DNA from 4 places in the Pseudocitrobacter sp. 2023LY-00077 genome. Region 2 is predicted to be linked to each of the others. Evidence: predicted binding sites of a transcription regulator. Region 2 holds the regulator's gene; each other region holds the start of a gene.
The links. The regulator CRP, encoded in region 2, controls carbon source genes, mostly activating them, when cyclic AMP is high. The targets are predictions, from matches to a motif close to ATGTGANNNNNNTCACAT.
Positions count from the first base shown of each region.

Region 1: a site for CRP is predicted at 3,586-3,603, ahead of ACWWFX_RS01755 (CidA/LrgA family protein). Genes of this name have one in related genera too.
Region 3: a site for CRP is predicted at 2,796-2,813, ahead of udp (uridine phosphorylase). Genes of this name have one in related genera too.
Region 4: a site for CRP is predicted at 2,180-2,197, ahead of aaeR (HTH-type transcriptional activator AaeR). Genes of this name have one in related genera too.

Region 1 covers NZ_JBSPEI010000001.1:378,864-383,750, forward strand. The annotation lists gene ACWWFX_RS01735 (hypothetical protein) at 1-481, opposite strand, end outside; gene sanA (outer membrane permeability protein SanA) at 603-1,313, opposite strand; gene cdd (cytidine deaminase) at 1,436-2,320, opposite strand; gene ACWWFX_RS01750 (CidB/LrgB family autolysis modulator) at 2,447-3,142, opposite strand; gene ACWWFX_RS01755 (CidA/LrgA family protein) at 3,139-3,537, opposite strand; gene ACWWFX_RS01760 (LysR substrate-binding domain-containing protein) at 3,643-4,566, opposite strand; gene mhbT (3-hydroxybenzoate transporter MhbT) at 4,692-4,887, shown strand, end outside.
Region 2 covers NZ_JBSPEI010000003.1:22,309-27,195, reverse strand. The annotation lists gene argD (bifunctional acetylornithine/succinyldiaminopimelate transaminase) at 1-936, shown strand, start outside; gene ACWWFX_RS04565 (YccS/YhfK family putative transporter) at 929-3,004, opposite strand; gene crp (cAMP-activated global transcriptional regulator CRP) at 3,053-3,685, opposite strand; gene ACWWFX_RS04555 (OsmC family protein) at 3,988-4,392, shown strand; gene ACWWFX_RS04550 (phosphoribulokinase) at 4,524-4,887, opposite strand, start outside.
Region 3 covers NZ_JBSPEI010000022.1:16,889-21,775, reverse strand. The annotation lists gene metE (5-methyltetrahydropteroyltriglutamate--homocysteine S-methyltransferase) at 1-1,823, shown strand, start outside; gene ACWWFX_RS21970 (dienelactone hydrolase family protein) at 1,867-2,676, opposite strand; gene udp (uridine phosphorylase) at 2,938-3,699, shown strand; gene rmuC (DNA recombination protein RmuC) at 3,837-4,887, shown strand, end outside.
Region 4 covers NZ_JBSPEI010000005.1:32,170-37,056, forward strand. The annotation lists gene tldD (metalloprotease TldD) at 1-1,040, shown strand, start outside; gene aaeR (HTH-type transcriptional activator AaeR) at 1,227-2,162, opposite strand; gene aaeX (p-hydroxybenzoic acid efflux pump operon protein AaeX) at 2,293-2,496, shown strand; gene aaeA (p-hydroxybenzoic acid efflux pump subunit AaeA) at 2,504-3,436, shown strand; gene aaeB (p-hydroxybenzoic acid efflux pump subunit AaeB) at 3,442-4,887, shown strand, end outside.

The DNA.
Region 1 (4,887 bases), on a different contig from region 2:
GATGTAATTTATCAGCAATAAATTTGAATCCAATCGATGGCATGGACATGATTTGTTCCGGCACACCGCGTTGTCTGAGTCGATTTTCAAGTCCATAAAGTTGTCTTGCGGTATGTTGTAGCGCAGCCAGTAAAGTGTCCGGTTCAACAAGATCGGCCAACGCTTGCGCAATGGCGGGAAAATGGTATTCACCGCCGGTTTCCAGCGTGGGAGCCCATTTTGTGCTGCGTGGAATGCCTTTCGGGTCAGCTTTCATTGGGGCAAAATCATAAATCGGGGCGAGTTTTATTTCGCCCTGATAGCGCATAAATGCCGTGTTGCGGCCATGATTATCGTCGCACTCCAGATACTCAATGGCATAGTCTGACTGATAGTGTAACTCGGTAATTCGCCAGTTGTTTTCATCACTGCGGGGGAATGAGATCTGGGCAATGTCGACCCACTCGCGTTGCAAAAACGCCTGTATCGTTAAATTCTCCATGATGACTCCCGAGTGACATAATGAGTGATATTTTACGCATTAATGCCATATTTCGCAATTAATGCGTAAATATTTACTCGTTAACGGGCGGTTTGGAAGGTGATGCGTAATATTCTACACATTACGGCTTCTGCAATTTCAACAATTGCTCTGGCGTGACAGCCGGATACCCCTGCGCATCTTCCGGCACTTCATGCTGTGTCGGAATCGGAATGAGTGGGCCTAAAAAGCGGGGTTCGCGTTTGAAGACATACAGGTCAGCCAGTGCGCCAAACCGCGCGCCAAATTCGCGCAGGCGAACGTTCCACATATCTTTAGGCGATGGCACAGCGTAGCACTGAGCCTGAATGCCCATATGCAGCGCGATAAACAGCGCGCGTTCGCAGTGGAAGCGTTGGGTGATGATAATAAAATCGTTGGTATCGAAGACTTTACGCGTACGGACGATGGAATCAAGCGTACGGAAACCGGCGTAGTCGAGCACGATATCCGCCGGGTCGACGCCGGCGGCAATGAAATCTTTGCGCATGGTCATCGGCTCGTTATAGCTTTGCAGCGCATTATCGCCGCTCAGCAGCAGATAGTTCACCTTGCCGCTGTTATAAGCATTAAGTGCGCCCTGAATGCGATAACGGTAATACTGGTTAATCACGCCTTTGCGGTAATACTTGGCGGTGCCTAATACGACACCCACCTGGCGGTAAGGGAGATCCTGCAGATCGTCGTAGATATACGGCGCGGTTTTCCAGCTCATCCAGCGATCGAGACCTAACACGGTCAACAGCAGCAGGCCGAGCAGGACTAACAGGCTGTAAAACACGCGCTTCAACATAAAAGGCTCAATGATGGTGAAAAGGAGTCTTCAGGCTACTTTACCCGTCGCTTAAGAGCAAGAATCAGCGCGTTAATTGCAGGGAAATTCGCCAGTTGCGGGCTTTCGCCCGCACTGAAAGATTAACCGAGAAGGACGCGGTCGATGTTCTGGCAGCCTAACGCTTTCAGCGTCGCTACCGTCGCATCCCACTGGATGAGCGGCGCATCGGCGCGTTCGGCAAGCATCGCACGGGTAATGGCAGGATAATCATAGCCATGCAGGCTTAACAGATTCAGTGCGCCCTGCAATGGCGGTAGAGTTGGGTTGAAGGCAGCATTTTCAGCGTAGCTCCCGCTAAAAATGGTACCGTCGGCCAGTTCCAGCGCCACGCCGGAGGGCGACTTGCTGTATGGCGTATGACTTTTGTTCGCGGCTTTAATGGCAGCCTGAGTTAACGCATCGCCTTGCAGCGGGTAACCGTGGTCCTGCTCATCCATCAGCAGCGTTTTGATGTCGAGATCTTTCGGCCCGAACGCATCCGGCAAATAATCTTTCAGCGTATGGGGCGCACGGCCCGGCAGGTTGATACGCAGCGCCAGCCCGCTGTTCAGTTCATTCATAAACTGACGGCAGTGGCCGCAAGGGGTGTAGTTGACGGTGATCGCAGCGAGAGCTTTTTCACCGCGCAGCCAGGCGTGGCTGATAGCGCTTTGTTCGGCATGGACGGTTTGCTGCATGGTCGCGCCCAAAAATTCCATATTGCCGCCGAAGTACCAGGTTCCGCTTACGCCGCGCGCAATGGCGCCAACGTTGAAGTGGGAAAGGTCGGCGCGCGCGCAGGCGGCAGCCAGCGGCAGAAGCGCGAAAGCCAGCGCGTCTTCGTCCAGTCCTGTCGCATTACGCAGCGATGAGACCTGCCCGGCGCTCAGCATCGCGGAGAAGTGCGCATCAGCCAGCACGGGGGCGATGGCTGTTTGCAGGTCCGCAGGCAGTTGCGAAAAAGCAGATTGAAAACGTGGGTGCATGGCGTTGCCTCGTAACAGTGTAAGGGTAAACAGTGTACGTGCCGATTACGCTTAAATGAGTGATCTAAATCTCATTATTTATGCAACGTATGCAAGCGTTTTGCAAAATGTGTGACCTGTCGCATTTTAGCCGACGACAGAGAGAATTATCGGGAACAGGAACGGGGCCACGAGCGAGGTAATAATCCCGCACAGTACCAGCGCCAGCGAACTGAATGCGCCTTCCTGATAATCCACTTCCGCACAGCGAGCGGTACCCAGGGCGTGCGACGCTGTTCCCATCGCCAGGCCACGCGCGGCTTTGGTATTAATGCGCATCAGGTTCAGCAGAGTATGGCCAAATACCGCGCCCAGAATCCCGACGAAAATCACGCAGACGGCGCTAATGGCTGGAATACCGCCAATACTGCCGCCGACCGCCATCGCGATCGGTGTCGTGACCGATTTCGGTAAAATAGAGGCGGCAATTTCGGGCGATGCGCCCATCAGCAGCGCCACTGAGGTACCGGTAACCATCGCCACTACGCTGCCGAAAAAGCAGATAGTGATAATTGATTTCCAGCGCGCGCGGATTTGGTGCAGCTGTTCATACAGCGGAAAGGCGAGGGCCACGACGGCGGGTTGCAGCAGATCGTTAAGCACTTTGCTGCCCTGGAAATAGTGATCGTAAGGCGTGCCGGTCAGCAGGAGGATGGGAATAATCACCACCATCGCCACTAACAGCGGATTGAGCAGCGGAAATTTAACCCGTGCAGCCAGCCAGCGCGCGGCAAAAAAGACCACCAGCGTCAGCGGCAACGACCACCAGATATAGTGCATCATTCGTCAGTTCCTTTTTGACCAACTACTTTGCGTTCACCATGGATAATGTGCGAACTCCAGCTCACCACCAGGAAGACGACGAGCGTACTGACCGCGCAGGAGACGACGATAGGGCCGAACTGGGCGCTGAGCAGGTCGTAATATTGCATAACGCCAACGCCGATAGGCACGAACAGCAGCGCCATATAGCGGATGAGAATGTAGCAGCCCGGCAAAACCCACTTCGACGGCAGGATTTGCAGTGCCAGTAAAACGAACATAATCAGCATCCCGATAATACTGCCGGGGATGGTGATCGGTAGCAGCGAGGCGATAAAAATTCCCGCATACAAACAGGCATATATCAGGACGAAAGCACGCAGGTATTGCCAGATAATATTCAGCGATTTGCTCATGTTGGTTACCCTTGATGGAACGCATTCATCATACAATTAAAGCCAGAAATGTGCTACTGATCACATCATGAATTGTGAGCATACCTGACATAGACAAGCGGAACATCAGGCATCTGACTGAAGCGGATGTGATAAATGATAAAGAAAGCGACTCAGGGCCTGCGAGGGCTGATCGTTTTTTCTCCAGAATACGCCGACGCTGCCTTTCTGCTCAATCTTTGGCAACGCCAGAATCGTGAGCTGCCCTTGTTGGGCGTAGCGTTCTGCCAGCCGTAAAGAAAGAATCGAAATCATATCGCTGCTTTGCAGCAGGTTCACGCTGACGTTCATTGAGGCAGATTCAATGGTGTTTTCCGGCAGCATCACGCCGTTATCAACAAGGGCGTTATCAATACTCTGGCGGATGGGCGTGCCGGTGGGCCAGACTATCCAGCGCCAGGGTTCCAGATCCTTCCAGCTCAATCGGTCGTAAGCCGCGAGAGGGTGATCGGTGCGGGCAACAAAGCAAACGGGTTCCGTATAGAGCACCTGATAATTCAACGGCAGCTCCAGCGCTCGCCCACCGATACGTCCGACCACCACATCCACCACGCCTGACTGCAAATCATGCAGCAGCGGCGTCATTACCTTTTCTTCGATGTTCAGATGCAGGGAAGGCATCTCTTTGAGCAGCGGAAAGATCGCCTGCGAGACGCAATCGGTCGCTACCGGAGAGCAGCCGATTTTCAGGCTGCCGACCAGGCCGCCCTGTTTGAAACGTTCCATCTCAAACTGCGAACGTTCGAGATCGTTGATTAAGCGTTGCGCGTGCGCAAGCAGTAGTTTTCCCCCTTCAGAAGGGCGTAAGCCTTTGCTGTGACGCTCGAAAAGTGTGATCCCGACCTCTTCCTCGAACTGTGTCAGCCACTTGGAAAGGGCGGGTTGCGTGATGTGCATCTTTTTCGCCACCTGGGTCAGATTGCACTGCTCGCCCAGCGCGACCAGCATTTGCAGGTGATGAAGCTTCAGTTTTTGCGTCCAGTTTGCCATCAGCAATAACCTCCAGGTTATGACTCTGCACGGAAAGCCATTGTACAACTCATTTCAATTACCACAAACTTGCTACATACAAACAACAAATACAACATCTACCCTACACACCTGAGGCATTTACCATGACTCAACGACGTGAACTACAAGCTCTGATTGATGCAGCCCCCATCGGCGCGCTCCAGTGGCGTGTCATTATCTGCTGTTTTCTGGTGGTGATGATGGATGGATTCGACACGGCGGCGATCGGGTTTATTGCCCCCGATATCCGCGCACACTGGCAGTTGACGGCGGCAGAACTGGCCCCGCTATTTGGTGCTG
Region 2 (4,887 bases):
GACGCCACCTTCGCCGAGCGCGTGGTGTTTATGAACTCCGGTACTGAAGCCAACGAAACCGCGTTCAAACTGGCGCGTTACTACGCCTCTACGCGTCATAGCCCGTACAAAAGTAAGATTATTGCCTTCCACAACGCCTTCCATGGTCGCTCGTTGTTTACGGTTTCCGTCGGCGGTCAGCCGAAATATTCCGATGGCTTTGGCCCAAAACCGGCGGATATCGTCCATGTGCCGTTTAACGATTTGCACGCGGTGGAAGCGGTGATTGACGACCATACCTGCGCGATTGTGGTCGAACCCGTTCAGGGCGAAGGCGGCGTGCTGGCCGCGACGCCGGAATTTTTACAGGGGCTGCGTGACCTGTGCGATAAACATCAGGCGCTGTTGGTGTTTGATGAAGTGCAGAGCGGGATGGGCCGTACCGGTTCGCTGTTCGCCTATATGCACTATGGCGTGACGCCGGATATCCTCACCAGCGCGAAAGCATTGGGCGGTGGTTTCCCGATTAGCGCCATGCTCACTACCGAAGATATCGCCAGCGCATTTCACGTCGGCTCCCACGGCTCGACCTACGGTGGTAACCCGCTGGCGTGCGCCGTGGCGGGTGCGGCATTCGATATTATCAACACGCCGGAAGTGCTGGATGGCGTTCATGCCAAACGCGTGCGTTTTGTTCAACATTTGCAGGATATCGACGCGAAGTATGATGTCTTCAGCGATATTCGCGGCATGGGCCTGCTGATTGGCGCCGAGCTGAAAGAACCGTACAAAGGCCGCGCACGTGAATTCCTTTACGCGGCCGCTGATGCCGGTGTCATGGTGCTGAACGCCGGGCCAGACGTGATGCGTTTCGCGCCATCGCTGGTGGTGGAAGAAAAAGACATCGACGACGGCATGACGCGTTTTGCGCAGGCGGTGGCGAAAGTCGTCAGTTGATATGGCGGTTTAGCCAGATACCGTGCCTTGGCCGCTGACGCCATGCCACCGACGAAATGGTGTGCATGGTGTTGAGGTGGCCCAGAATACGCTGGAGATGCTGTTCCATGGTGCTGAGTGGCCCGTGGGACAGCGTATCCGGTGACTCCATGATGTTCACATCCCCGCTACTGCCCGATTCATCATACTCCAGACGCTGCTGACAGCGTTGCAGGGCGACTTCACACGATTCCAGATAACGTTGCATCAGCTCCGGCGAGAGCGTGTCGTGCTCACGCGCCAGCGTGGTCATGGCGTTGATATGTTCGACGATGAACTGGCTGTGCGTCACCCACAGTTTCATATCTTCCAGATAGTGCGTATTAAAGCCCGGTTCCTGCATCGCCTGATTGAGCGAGTTAAACAAGGCGTTATGCGCCTGGTTGACGCGCATACGTTGATACGCCAGTTTTTCCGCGGAAGGGTCGTCACTCAAAATTAACTGGATTGCTTCCTGATCCGCTTCCAGCGCAGAGTGCGCATTTTTCCGCAGCAGGCCGCTTTGCCACTGCGGCCACAGCCACAGCATGCCGCCGAAGGCAATCAGGCAGCCAATAATGGTGTCGGCGAAACGCGCGACGATAAACTGCTCGCCGTTGAGCGTCAGCAATTGCAGGGTATATACCGCCGTAATGGTGAAACCCACCGTCGCCCAGCCGTAGCTTTTACGAATGATCAGATAGCTTATCAGAGTGATCACCAGCATCGCGGCCAGCGCAAACCCTTCCGGGAAGTGATAATGCAGTGTGGCGGCGGCAATCACCAGCCCCGCCAGGGTGCCCGCCGCACGGTGGAAGATACGCACGCGCGTCGCGCCGTAACCGTTTTGCGTCACCAACAGCACGGTCATTAAGATCCAGTAGGGTTTTGGCAGATGCAGCGCTGCGCCCATCAGGCTGGCGATGCTCAGCATCACGCTTAAACGTGCGGCATTACGCAGCGCGGGCGATTTCAGCGACAGATAGCTTTTCAGCGCCGGGAACAGCGGCAGACGGCGCTCTTTATCAGCCATCAGATTACGCGGATAAAGCGGACGCTGCGAACGCAACACTTTGGCGATGCGGCTGAAGTGCCAGGCGCAGAATTGCCCAACCGGGTTATCGGGATGCTGGCGGGCAATTTTCTCCAGCGCGCCAATTTGCTTATCCATGTTGAAGCGCGTCGGGAAGCGGTGATAGAGAATATCATCGGCCATGACCCGCAGGCGCGCGGCGACGGTTTGCGCGTTCCAGCGAATCACCGCTTCGGCGTGGCTGCGCTCGACCAGTTTTTGCACCTCTTCCGGCTGGTGCAGACTCACCGAAATGTGCTCCTGCAAATCCAGCCCCATCTGGAAGGCGCGCAGCAGGCGCTTGTAATCATTGTGCTGATTGGCCGCCAGCATGTGCATCTGCTGATAGCACTGGGAAATCAGATCGACCACTTTCTGCTGACGATTAAGCAACGGCGGCAGGGCGGTATTGGGGTCGGTATGTTGCGTCAGCAGGCTATATTTGGCTTCGCAGTACTCCGCCAGTTGGCGGTAAAGCAGGCTTAACGACTCGCGTAGCGGTTGTTCACGCCACAGCCAGAACCAAAACCAGTTGAACAACCCGTACCACAGCGTGCCGAGCGCGTAGATCAGTAACGGTTCCCAGATAGGCATATTGCCCGCCAGGCTCAGGGTAAAAATCGCGGCAATTAGCGAGGCCGGAAGTAATCGCCCGTGCAGGGCGCTGATTTCGGCGGTAACGCCCAGCACCATCGCCAGACCGGTGAGAATAAACGGCAGCGGGATATCATCGGCCAACAGCAGTTGCACAATCAGGCTGCAACCGGCGAACAGCGACCCACCGATAATCAGGCGTTTGAAGAAACGTTTATGGGGAGTATCCAACCCGGCGATGTTGCAGCAGGCAGGCACTAAAGAGAACAGTAAGCCGTGTTGAAGCTGGCCAAGAATCAGGCCGACGGCGACCGGCAAACATAACACCAGCGTTTGCCGCAGTGCATAGTTGACTTCCGGATGGTAAATCAGCCTGCGCCACATACGAGACAAAAACGGCGTATTGCGCGAACAATACGCCGTCAGACGGGATTAACGCGTGCCGTAAACGACGATCGTTTTACCGTGTGCGGAGATCAGGTTCTGATCTTCCAGCATCTTCAGGATACGACCCACGGTTTCACGAGAGCAGCCGACGATCTGACCGATTTCCTGACGGGTGATTTTGATCTGCATACCGTCCGGGTGGGTCATAGCATCCGGCTGTTTTGCCAGATTCAGCAGCGTCTGCGCGATACGACCGGTAACGTCGAGGAACGCCAGGTTGCCCACTTTCTCAGAGGTGACCTGCAGACGGCGCGCCATCTGAGACGAGAGACGCATCAGGATATCCGGGTTAACCTGGATGAGCTGACGGAATTTCTTATAGGAGATTTCAGCCACTTCACAGGCGGTTTTCGCCCGAACCCAGGCGCTACGTTCCTGGCCTTCTTCAAACAGGCCCAGTTCACCGATGAAATCGCCCTGGTTGAGGTAGGAAAGGATCATCTCTTTGCCTTCCTCATCCTTGATGAGTACTGCCACGGAGCCTTTAACGATGTAGTACAGCGTTTCCGCTTTTTCACCCTGGTGAATCAGCGTGCTCTTCGATGGGTACTTATGAATGTGGCAATGAGACAAGAACCATTCGAGAGTCGGGTCTGTTTGCGGTTTGCCAAGCACCATGCGCGGTTATCCTCTGTTATAAGCTATCGCCAGCGGCATAAATCAGGCAGCCACTGGTTGAAATAATATCCTTCCCTCTACCTGGGAAGTTGGTCGTCAAAGATTGTCGCGACCAGTATGTGATGTCCTCTGCATACATGCAGTACGTTTATGTATCTCTGTAGCATCCCGACTGTTTTAGCATAGCTTTTGCCGTGTGTCTCCTGGTGTCTCGCTTCAGCATGACCCAGGTCTACTTCCGTTGCGAGATTTGTTATGTGCGCGTAATCTGACAATAAATTTGCAACTCTGGAGTGACAATTATGCAAGCGCGTGTGAAATGGGTTGAAGGGTTAACCTTCCTGGGTGAGTCGGCTTCCGGGCACCAGATTTTGATGGATGGCAACTCAGGTGATAAAGCGCCAAGCCCGATGGAAATCGTGCTGATGGCAGCGGGCGGCTGTAGCGCTATCGACGTGGTGTCTATTCTGCAAAAGGGCCGTTACGACGTGACCGATTGTGAAGTTAAACTGACGTCTGAACGCCGCGAAGAAGCGCCACGTCTGTTCACGCACATTAATCTGCACTTCATTGTGACCGGCAAAGAGCTGAAAGATGCGGCGGTGTCCCGTGCGGTGGATTTGTCCGCTGAGAAATATTGTTCAGTGGCGCTGATGCTGGGCAAAGCGGTGAACATTACCCATTCTTATGAGGTGGTGGAGGGGTAAGTTGAGACACCCCTCACCCTAACCCTCTCCCGCAGGGAGAGGGGACTGACCGTGCGGTGTTCAGGTTCTGCGCTGATTTTCTCCCTCTCCCTGCGGGAGAGGGCCGGGGTGAGGGGCCCAGCCTGCACCCTTCACCCAATCTTCTTCCCTTCCATCAACCGCTGCACCAGCGGCGTCATGATCAATTCCATCGCCAGCCCCATCTTGCCGCCGGGCACTACCAGCGTATTCATATGCGAGATAAACGAGCCCTGCAACATCGCCAGCAGCCACGGGAAATCGATATTATCGAGATTGCGGAAGTGGATCACCACAAAGCTCTCATCCAGCGACGGAATGCCTTTGGCGGCGAAGGGATCGGAGGTATCGACCGTTGGCACACGCTGGAAGTTGAGATGCGTGCGCGAGAACTGCGGGGTGATGTAGTTGATGTAATCTTCCATCGAACGGACCACGGAATCCATCACCGCCTCGCGGGAGTGACCCCGCTCGCTG
Region 3 (4,887 bases), on a different contig from region 2:
TGGATGAAGCGCTGGCGTTGGGCCACCAGGTGAAGCCCGTTCTGCTGGGGCCGGTGACCTATCTGTGGTTGGGTAAGGTCAAAGGCGAGGCATTTGACCGTCTGAACCTGCTCAAAGACATTCTGCCGGTTTATCAGCATGTGCTGAGTGCGCTGGCAAAACGCGGTATTGAGTGGGTACAGATTGATGAACCGGCGCTGGTGCTGGAACTGCCGCAGGCGTGGCGGGAAGCTTATCAATCCGCCTATGACGCTCTTCAGGGGCAGGTGAAATTGCTGCTGACGACTTACTTTGAAGGCGTCACACCTAACCTGGATACCCTTACTGCTCTGCCGATCCAGGGCCTGCATGTTGACCTGGTTCATGGCAAAGATGATGTTGCCGAACTGCATAAGCGCTTGCCTGCCGACTGGCTACTCTCCGCCGGGTTGATTAACGGACGTAACGTCTGGCGCGCCGATCTTACGGAAAAATATGCACAAATTCGCGAAATCGTCGGCAAACGCTCGCTATGGGTGGCATCGTCCTGCTCATTGCTGCACAGCCCAATCGATCTGAGCGTGGAGACGCGTCTGGATGCGGAGGTGAAAAGCTGGTTTGCCTTCGCTCTGCAAAAATGTGAAGAACTGGCGCTGTTGCGCGATGCGCTCAATAGCGGTGATACGTCTGCGCTGGCAGCGTGGAGCGCCCCGATTCAGGCGCGTCGTCACTCAACCCGCGTTCATAATGCGGCGGTAGCAAAACGTCTGGCGGCCATTACCACGCAGGATAGCCAGCGTGCAAATGCTTATGACGTGCGGGCGCAAGCCCAGCGCGCGCGTTTTAACCTGCCTGCCTGGCCGACCACCACGATTGGTTCCTTCCCGCAAACCACGGAAATTCGCACCCTGCGCCTGGATTTCAAAAAGGGTAATCTTGATGCCAACAACTACCGCACGGGCATTGCGGAACAGATTAAACAGGCCATTGTGGAGCAGGAACGTTTAGGGCTTGATGTGCTGGTCCACGGCGAAGCTGAGCGTAATGACATGGTGGAATACTTTGGCGAACATCTGGACGGTTTTGTCTTTACGCAAAACGGCTGGGTGCAGAGCTACGGTTCCCGCTGTGTGAAACCGCCGATTGTTATTGGTGACGTCAGCCGCCCGGCTCCGATCACCGTGGAGTGGGCGAAATACGCGCAGTCGCTGACCGACAAGCCAGTGAAAGGGATGCTCACGGGGCCGGTGACGATTCTCTGCTGGTCCTTCCCGCGTGAAGACGTGAGCCGTGAAACCATCGCCAAACAGATTGCGCTGGCGCTGCGTGATGAAGTGGCGGACCTGGAAGCCGCTGGAATTGGCATCATCCAGATTGACGAACCGGCACTGCGCGAAGGCTTACCGCTGCGCCGCAGCGACTGGGACGCGTATCTCCAGTGGGGCGTGGAAGCCTTCCGTATCAACGCCGCCGTGGCGAAAGATGACACGCAAATCCACACGCATATGTGTTACTGCGAGTTCAACGACATCATGGATTCGATTGCGGCGCTGGATGCAGACGTCATCACTATCGAAACCTCGCGTTCCGATATGGAGTTGCTGGAATCATTTGAAGAGTTTGATTACCCGAACGAAATCGGGCCTGGCGTGTATGACATTCATTCACCGAACGTGCCGAGCGTGGAGTGGATTGAAGCGCTGCTGAAGAAAGCCGAACAGCGCATCCCGGCGGAACGCCTGTGGGTCAACCCGGACTGTGGCCTGAAAACCCGCGGCTGGCCAGAGACCCGCGCGGCGCTGGCGAACATGGTGCAGGCGGCGCAGAATTTGCGTAAGGGGTAAAGTGTACTGGCCCGGTAAGCGAACGCATTACCGGGCAAAATCCTTATTTTTTCCCACCATACTGCTTAAACCACTCCAGCATGCGCTGCCAGCCATCTTTCGCCGATTCTTCATGATAACTTGGACGATAATCCGCATTGAACGCATGCCCGGCGTCCGGGTAAACAATAATATCCGCTTTGGCATTGGCGGCGCGCAGTGCGTGGCGCATGGTTTCTACGGTATCAACCGGAATGCCAGTATCCTGACCGCCGTATAAACCCAGTACCGGTGCATTGAGATCGACGGCGATATCGACAGGATGTTTCGGTGAATTCAGTGATTTATCGCCCAGCAATTTTCCATACCATGCGACGGCGGCTTTTAACTGCGGGTTATGTGCAGCATACAGCCAGGCGATGCGGCCACCCCAGCAGAAGCCGGTGATCATCAGGCGACTGGCATCCCCACCATTGCGTGATGCCCAGTTGGCAACGTGGTCAAGATCGGCCAGCACCTGTGCGTCAGGTACTTTCGTGACCAGGTTATTAAAGAGGGTCGGGATATCGGCATAGTCGTTCGGATCGCCCTGACGGAAATAGAGCTCTGGCGCGATGGCCAGATAGCCTTCTAAGGCCAGGCGGCGACAAATATCGCGAATGTGTTCATGGACGCCAAAAATCTCCTGCACTACGATTACCACCGGAAGCGGGCCATCGCTGTGTTTTGGGCGTGCGTGATACGCGGGTAGCTGATCGCCCTGAGAGGGGATCGATGTTTCGCCAGCGGTTATTTCGGCCTCTGATGTGCGAACAGTGGTCGTTGCGTGAGGTGATGCGGCAGGTGCAAACCCAGGTTGGTTGTTGGTGGTCATGGCATTCTCCGTACCTTTAAATGAGCTTTTAGCGCTTCTGTAATGTTCTTTAATATAGACAAATCACAGTGCCTGAATACGGGCGATTTTTGTGCAACAACGGAAGATATAACTTGTTAATGTGATGTGAATCACTTTTTGCGTGGAATCTTATGCAATATTTTTGGTTCCTGGTGACGGTGGTCACGAAATGTTGTCTTCGTCTTCTGTAAAGTGGCTTTTTGCTTCTTCTGACAAAACCGATCCACAGAGGAGTTTTCTATGTCTAAGTCTGATGTTTTTCATCTCGGCCTCACTAAAAACGATTTACAAGGGGCTACGCTGGCTATCGTCCCTGGCGATCCGGAGCGTGTGGAAAAGATCGCCGCGCTGATGGAAAAGCCGGTCAAACTGGCATCCCATCGCGAATTTACCTCCTGGCGTGCTGAGCTTGATGGCAAGCCGGTGATTGTGTGCTCTACCGGTATCGGCGGCCCGTCTACTTCTATTGCCGTTGAAGAGCTGGCGCAGCTGGGCATCCGCACTTTCCTGCGCGTCGGTACTACCGGCGCGATTCAGCCGCATATCAACGTAGGCGACGTGCTGGTCACCACCGCATCCGTTCGTCTGGACGGTGCGAGTCTGCACTTTGCGCCGATGGAATATCCGGCTGTGGCTGATTTCGACTGCACCACCGCGCTGGTTGCGGCGGCCAAAGAGATTGGCGCGACCACGCACGTTGGCGTAACCGCGTCCTCCGACACCTTCTATCCGGGTCAGGAACGCTACGATACCTTCTCTGGCCGCGTGGTTAGCCGCTTCAAAGGCTCCATGGAAGAGTGGCAGTCGATGGGCGTGATGAACTACGAGATGGAATCCGCGACGCTGCTGACCATGTGTTCCAGCCAGGGGCTGCGCGCAGGGATGGTCGCGGGCGTGATTGTGAACCGTACTCAGCAGGAGATCCCGAACGCTGAGACGATGAAACAAACCGAAAGCCACGCGGTGAAAATCGTTGTGGAAGCGGCTCGCCGCCTGCTGTAAACCTTCTTCTCTTCTTAAAGGCCGACACGTTCGGCCTTTTTCATTTTGCGTACCTCCTCGCAGGAAAAACCTTTTCAACTGGACATCTATACAGCACAATTCTATTTTTGCCGTAAGTCGTTCATGCAGGGGGCATTGTGGATATCGCCATTCTTATTTATTTTCTGGTTGCACTGGCGGGCGTTGCGCTGGGTTGGCTGGCCGCGAGCTATCGCGTCGCGCAGCAGCGGGCGGAACAACTGGCCGAAGAGCGTGATATCTACGGCGAGCTGAGCGCTGCGAAGCAACAGCTGGCTCAGAACGCGCACTGGCGCGAGGAGTGCGAGCTGCTGAACAATGAACTGCGTAGCCTGCGTGAAATCAATACCTCGCTGGAAGCCGATTTGCGTGAAGTGACCACGCGGCTGGAAGCCACGCAGCATCATGCGGAAGACAAAATTCGCCAGATGATCAACAGCGAGCAGCGCCTGAGCGAGCAGTTCGAAAACCTGGCCAACCGTATCTTTGAACACAGCAATCGTCGGGTGGATGAGCAAAACCGTCAAAGCCTCAACAGTTTACTTACCCCGTTGCGCGAGCAGCTTGACGGCTTTCGCCGCCAGGTGCAGGACAGTTTTGGCCAGGAAGCAAAAGAGCGCCACACGCTGGCCCATGAAATTCGTAATCTGCAACAGCTGAATGAACAGATGACGCGTGAAGCCGTCAACCTGACGCGCGCGTTAAAAGGCGACAATAAAACTCAGGGCAACTGGGGCGAAGTGGTGCTGACGCGCGTGCTGGAAGCCTCTGGCCTGCGTGAAGGTTACGAATACGAAACTCAGGTTAGTATCGAAACCGATACCCGCGCCCGCATGCAGCCGGACGTCATCGTTCGCCTGCCACAGGGAAAAGATGTGGTGGTCGATGCCAAAATGACGCTGGTGGCTTATGAACGCTACTTCAATGCCGAAGATGACGTCACCCGCGAACTGGCATTGCAGGAGCACATCGCCGCTGTGCGAAACCATATTCGCCTGCTGGGGCGCAAAGATTATCAGCAGCTTCCGGGGCTGCGAACGCTGGACTACGTCCTGATGTTTATCCCTGTTGAACCCGCCTTTTTGCTGGCATTAGACCGACAGCCCGAACTGATCAATGAAGCTTTAAAAAATAACATTATGCTGGTAAGTCCTACCACTTTGTTGGTAG
Region 4 (4,887 bases), on a different contig from region 2:
ACATCCTGCGTCGCGTGGATAAAGTCGCGCGCGCGGCAGATAAGCGCGTGCAGGAAGTCTCTGCCAGCCTGACCGGCGTGTATGAGCTGATCCTGGTCGCGGCAACGGACGGTACGCTGGCGGCGGACGTTCGCCCGCTGGTACGCCTGTCGGTAAGCGTGCAGGTTGACGATAACGGCAAACGCGAGCGCGGCGCCAGCGGTGGCGGCGGTCGCTTTGGCTACGACTACTTCCTGGCGGATCTCCACGGTGAAGTGCGCGCGGATGCATGGGCAAAAGAAGCCGTGCGTATGGCGCTGGTGAATCTCTCCGCTGTCGCGGCGCCTGCGGGAACGCTGCCGGTGGTGCTGGGCGCAGGCTGGCCGGGCGTACTGCTGCATGAAGCGGTAGGACATGGTCTGGAAGGTGACTTCAACCGTCGCGGCACCTCTGTTTTCAGCGGTCATATGGGCGAGCTGGTGGCTTCCGAACTGTGTACGGTTGTCGATGACGGCACCATGCAGGATCGCCGTGGCTCCGTGGCTATCGATGATGAAGGGACGCCAGGCCAGTACAATGTGCTGATCGAAAATGGCATTCTGAAAGGCTACATGCAGGACAAACTCAACGCGCGTCTGATGGGCGTTGCGCCGACCGGGAACGGCCGTCGTGAATCCTATGCGCATCTGCCGATGCCGCGTATGACCAATACCTATATGCTGGCCGGGAAATCGACGCCGCAGGAGATTATCGAATCCGTTGAGTACGGCATCTACGCGCCGAACTTTGGCGGCGGCCAGGTGGATATCACCTCCGGGAAATTCGTCTTCTCGACGTCAGAAGCGTATCTGATTGAAAACGGTAAAGTCACGAAACCGGTGAAAGGCGCGACGCTGATTGGTTCCGGTATTGAAACCATGCAGCAGATTTCCATGGTCGGTAACGACCTGAAGCTGGATAACGGCGTGGGCGTTTGCGGTAAAGAGGGGCAGAGCCTGCCGGTTGGCGTGGGTCAGCCGACGCTGAAGGTTGATAACCTGACCGTGGGTGGCACCGCGTAATTTTGCCTTGCCGGATGGCGGCTTCGCCTTATCCGGCCTACGGTGTTGTGCGCGTTGTTGCCGGATGGCGGCTTTGCCTTATCCGGCCTACGGTGCTGTGCGCGTTGTTGCCGGATGGTGGCTTTGCCTTATCCGGCCTACCGATCGAGTAGGCCTGATAAGCGTAGCGCCATCAGGCAATATGTTTCACCGCTCTCCCGTCTCATCTTTGTCCCGCATCCCCTGATACAGCCTGGCGACCTCGACAAAATAATCGGTCAGGTAATTAATACACACCTGCACTTTCAGCGGCAGCTTATCTTTCTCGGTATAAAGTGCGTAAACCGGACGCGGATCGGACTGGTAGCGCGGCAGTAAAATTTCTACCTCGCCACGGTTAATCTCTTCAATCACCCACATTAGCGGCACGTATGCGATCCCCGCGCCCGCAGAGAGCCAGCGGCTAAGCGTCATCGGATCGTTAGTCACGAATCGCCCTTCAGGAATCAGGCGTGTTGTCAGGCCTTCGGGGGCGATCAGCTCAAATTCGTTGTCCGGACGTACGCTGTATTCCAGCCATGAATGGTTGGCGAGGTCAGCGGGTTTCTCAGGAATGCCTGCATGTTGTAGATAACTTTTAGCCGCGCAGATAACCATCGGCATCGAGCCTAACCGGCGCGAGAAGAGGCTGGAATCCTGCAACGCGCCGACGCGGATCACCACATCAAGGCCATCGGCAATCAGGTCCGGCGCCGGAATACCCGTAACCAGATTTACCGTCAGGCCGGTGTACTCCTTCAACATCTCTGCGGTGATCCGCGCGAGGACATTTTGTGCCATAGTTGAAGAACACCCGATTCGCAGCGTACCGATAGGTGTGTTGTTAAACGCGTAGAGCTGTTCGTGGACGTCCTGAGCCTCAAATAGCATACGGCGGCAGCCCTGGTAATATATTTTGCCGGCTTCTGTGAGACCTATACTACGTGTGCTGCGGTTTAACAGCTTAACTTGTAACTCATCTTCCAGCTTTGATACAGTCTGACTGATGGAAGAGACGCTCATCTGAAGCTGTTTCGCGGCGGCGGTGAACGAGCCTTGCTCGACCACTTTCGCAAACACCGACATTCGTTTTAGTCGTTCCATTATTCACTCTGGCTTAAAAGTGATTTAGATCACAATATATAGATAACGGCATAACAGTTACGTTAATATACTGTTAGCTGAATAATTAAAGCGCACTCTCACCTGCACGCTAGTCTAAACCAAGGTCAACATGAGTCTGTTTCCTGTCATTGTGATTTTCGGCCTGTCATTCCCGCCGATCTTCTTTGAGTTGCTATTGTCGCTCGCCATCTTCTGGGGAGTGAGGCGACTGCTTATTCCAACCGGTATCTATGACTTTGTCTGGCACCCTGCGCTGTTCAATACTGCATTGTATTGCTGTCTTTTTTATCTGATATCACGTTTGTTCGTTTGAGGTAGATGTGAAAACGCTAATAAGAAAAATCTCCCGTACAGCCATCACACTGATACTGGTTATTCTGGCCTTTGTCGCCATTTTCCGCGCCTGGGTGTACTACACCGAGTCGCCATGGACGCGTGATGCGCGCTTTAGTGCAGACGTGGTCGCCATCGCGCCTGATGTCTCCGGGCTGATTACTCAGGTAAATATCAAGGATAACCAACTGGTTAATAAAGACCAGGTATTGTTCACGATTGACCAGCCACGTTACCAGAAAGCGCTGGAAGAAGCTGAAGCTGATGTGTCGTATTACAAAGCGCTCGCCAGCGAAAAGCGTCGCGAAGCCGGGCGTCGTAACCAGTTAGGCATTCAGGCGATGTCGCGTGAGGAAATCGACCAGGCCAATAACGTCCTGCAAACCGTCGAGCATCAGTTAGCCAAGGCACAGGCAACCCGCGACCTTGCGCGCCTTGACCTTGACCGCACCGTTATTCGCGCGCCTGCCGCCGGTTGGGTCACTAACCTCAACGTCTTTAACGGTGAGTTTATTACCCGTGGCTCCACGGCGGTGGCGCTGGTGAAAAAGAATTCGTTCTACGTGCTGGCCTACCTGGAAGAAACCAAGCTGGAAGGTGTGCGAAAAGGCTATCGTGCGGAAGTCACCCCGCTTGGCAGCAACCGTGTTATCAAAGGCACCGTAGATAGCATCGCGGCGGGCGTGACCAACGCCAGCAGCAGCAATGATGCGAAAGGCATGGCAACCATTGATTCCAACCTTGAATGGGTACGTCTTGCGCAGCGTGTGCCGGTCCGTATTCATCTTGATGAACAGCAGGACAATATCTGGCCTGCCGGGACAACCGCAACGGTAGTGATTACCGGTGAAAAAGACCGGGACGCGCAGAATATGACCTTCTTCCAGAAACTGGCGTTGCGTCTGCGTGAGTTCGGTTAATCGTTATGGGCATTTTTAGCATTGCCAATCAGCACATCCGCTTTGCCATTAAACTGGCGTGCGCGATTGTGCTGGCGCTGTTTGTCGGTTTCCACTTTGAGCTGGAAACGCCGCGCTGGGCGGTACTGACGGCAGCAATCGTCGCGGCAGGCCCGGCATTTGCCGCCGGTGGCGAGCCCTATTCCGGTGCTATCCGCTACCGCGGGATGCTGCGTATCATCGGGACCTTTATCGGGTGTATCGCAGCGTTAACCATCATTATTGTGATGATCCGCGCGCCGCTGTTAATGATTCTGGTGTGCTGTATTTGGGCCGGTTTTTGTACCTGGCTCTCCTCGCTGGTACGCGTAGAAAACTCCTACGCGTGGGGGCTGGCGGGCTACACGGCGCTGATAATCGTTATCACTATTCAGACCGAGCCGCTTCTCACGCCGCAATTTGCGGTCGAACGCTGTAGCGAGATCGTCATTGGTATCGTCTGCGCGATCATGGCCGATCTGCTTTTCTCCCCGCGATCGATCAAAAAAGAGATCGACCTTGAACTGGATACCCTGCTTATCGATCAATATCGCCTGATGCAGCTGTGCATCAAGCATGGTGACAGTGAAGAAGTTGACCGCGCGTGGAGTGGGCTGGTGCGCCGCACCGCAGCCCTGGGTGGGATGCGCAGCAACCTGAGCATGGAGTCTTCCCGCTGGTCGCGCGCTAATCGGCGCTTAAAGGCGCTGAACACGGTCTCCCTGACCATGATCACCCAGGCTTGTGAAACCTACATCATTCAGAACACACGTCCGGAAACGGTTACCGATGACTATCGCGAACTCTTCGCTGAGCCGGTTGAGACCGTGCAGGACGTGCATCGCCAACTTAAACGCATGCGTCGGGTGATGGCCTGGACGGGTGAACACGGCACGCCGGTAACGATTTACGGCTGGGTGGGTACGGCGACGCGCTACCTGCTGCTAAAACGCGGCGTGATTGGCAACGCCAAAATCAGCGCCCGCGAAGAGGAAATTCTTCAGGACGAAGTGGTGGTGAAGGCCGAGTCTGCCGAACGCCACCATGCGATGGTTAACTTCTGGCGTACGACGGTGTCCTGCGTGCTGGGCACGCTCTTCTGGCTGTGGACCGGCTGGACATCCGGCAGTGGGGCGATGGTGATGATTGCGGTGGTCACCTCGCTGGCTATGCGTTTGCCAAACCCTCGAATGGTCGCCGTCGACTTCCTTTACGGCACGCAGCTGGCGCTGCCGCTGGGAACGCTTTTCTTCCTGGTGATCATCCCATCTACCCAGCAAAGCATGCTGTTACTCTGCATCAGCCTTGCGGTGCTGGCATTCTTTATTGGTATCGAGGTGCAGAAACGGCGGCTGGGATCGCTGGGCGCGCTGGCGAGTACCATCAACATTATCGTGCTCGATAACCCGATGAAATTTGAATTTAGCCAGTTT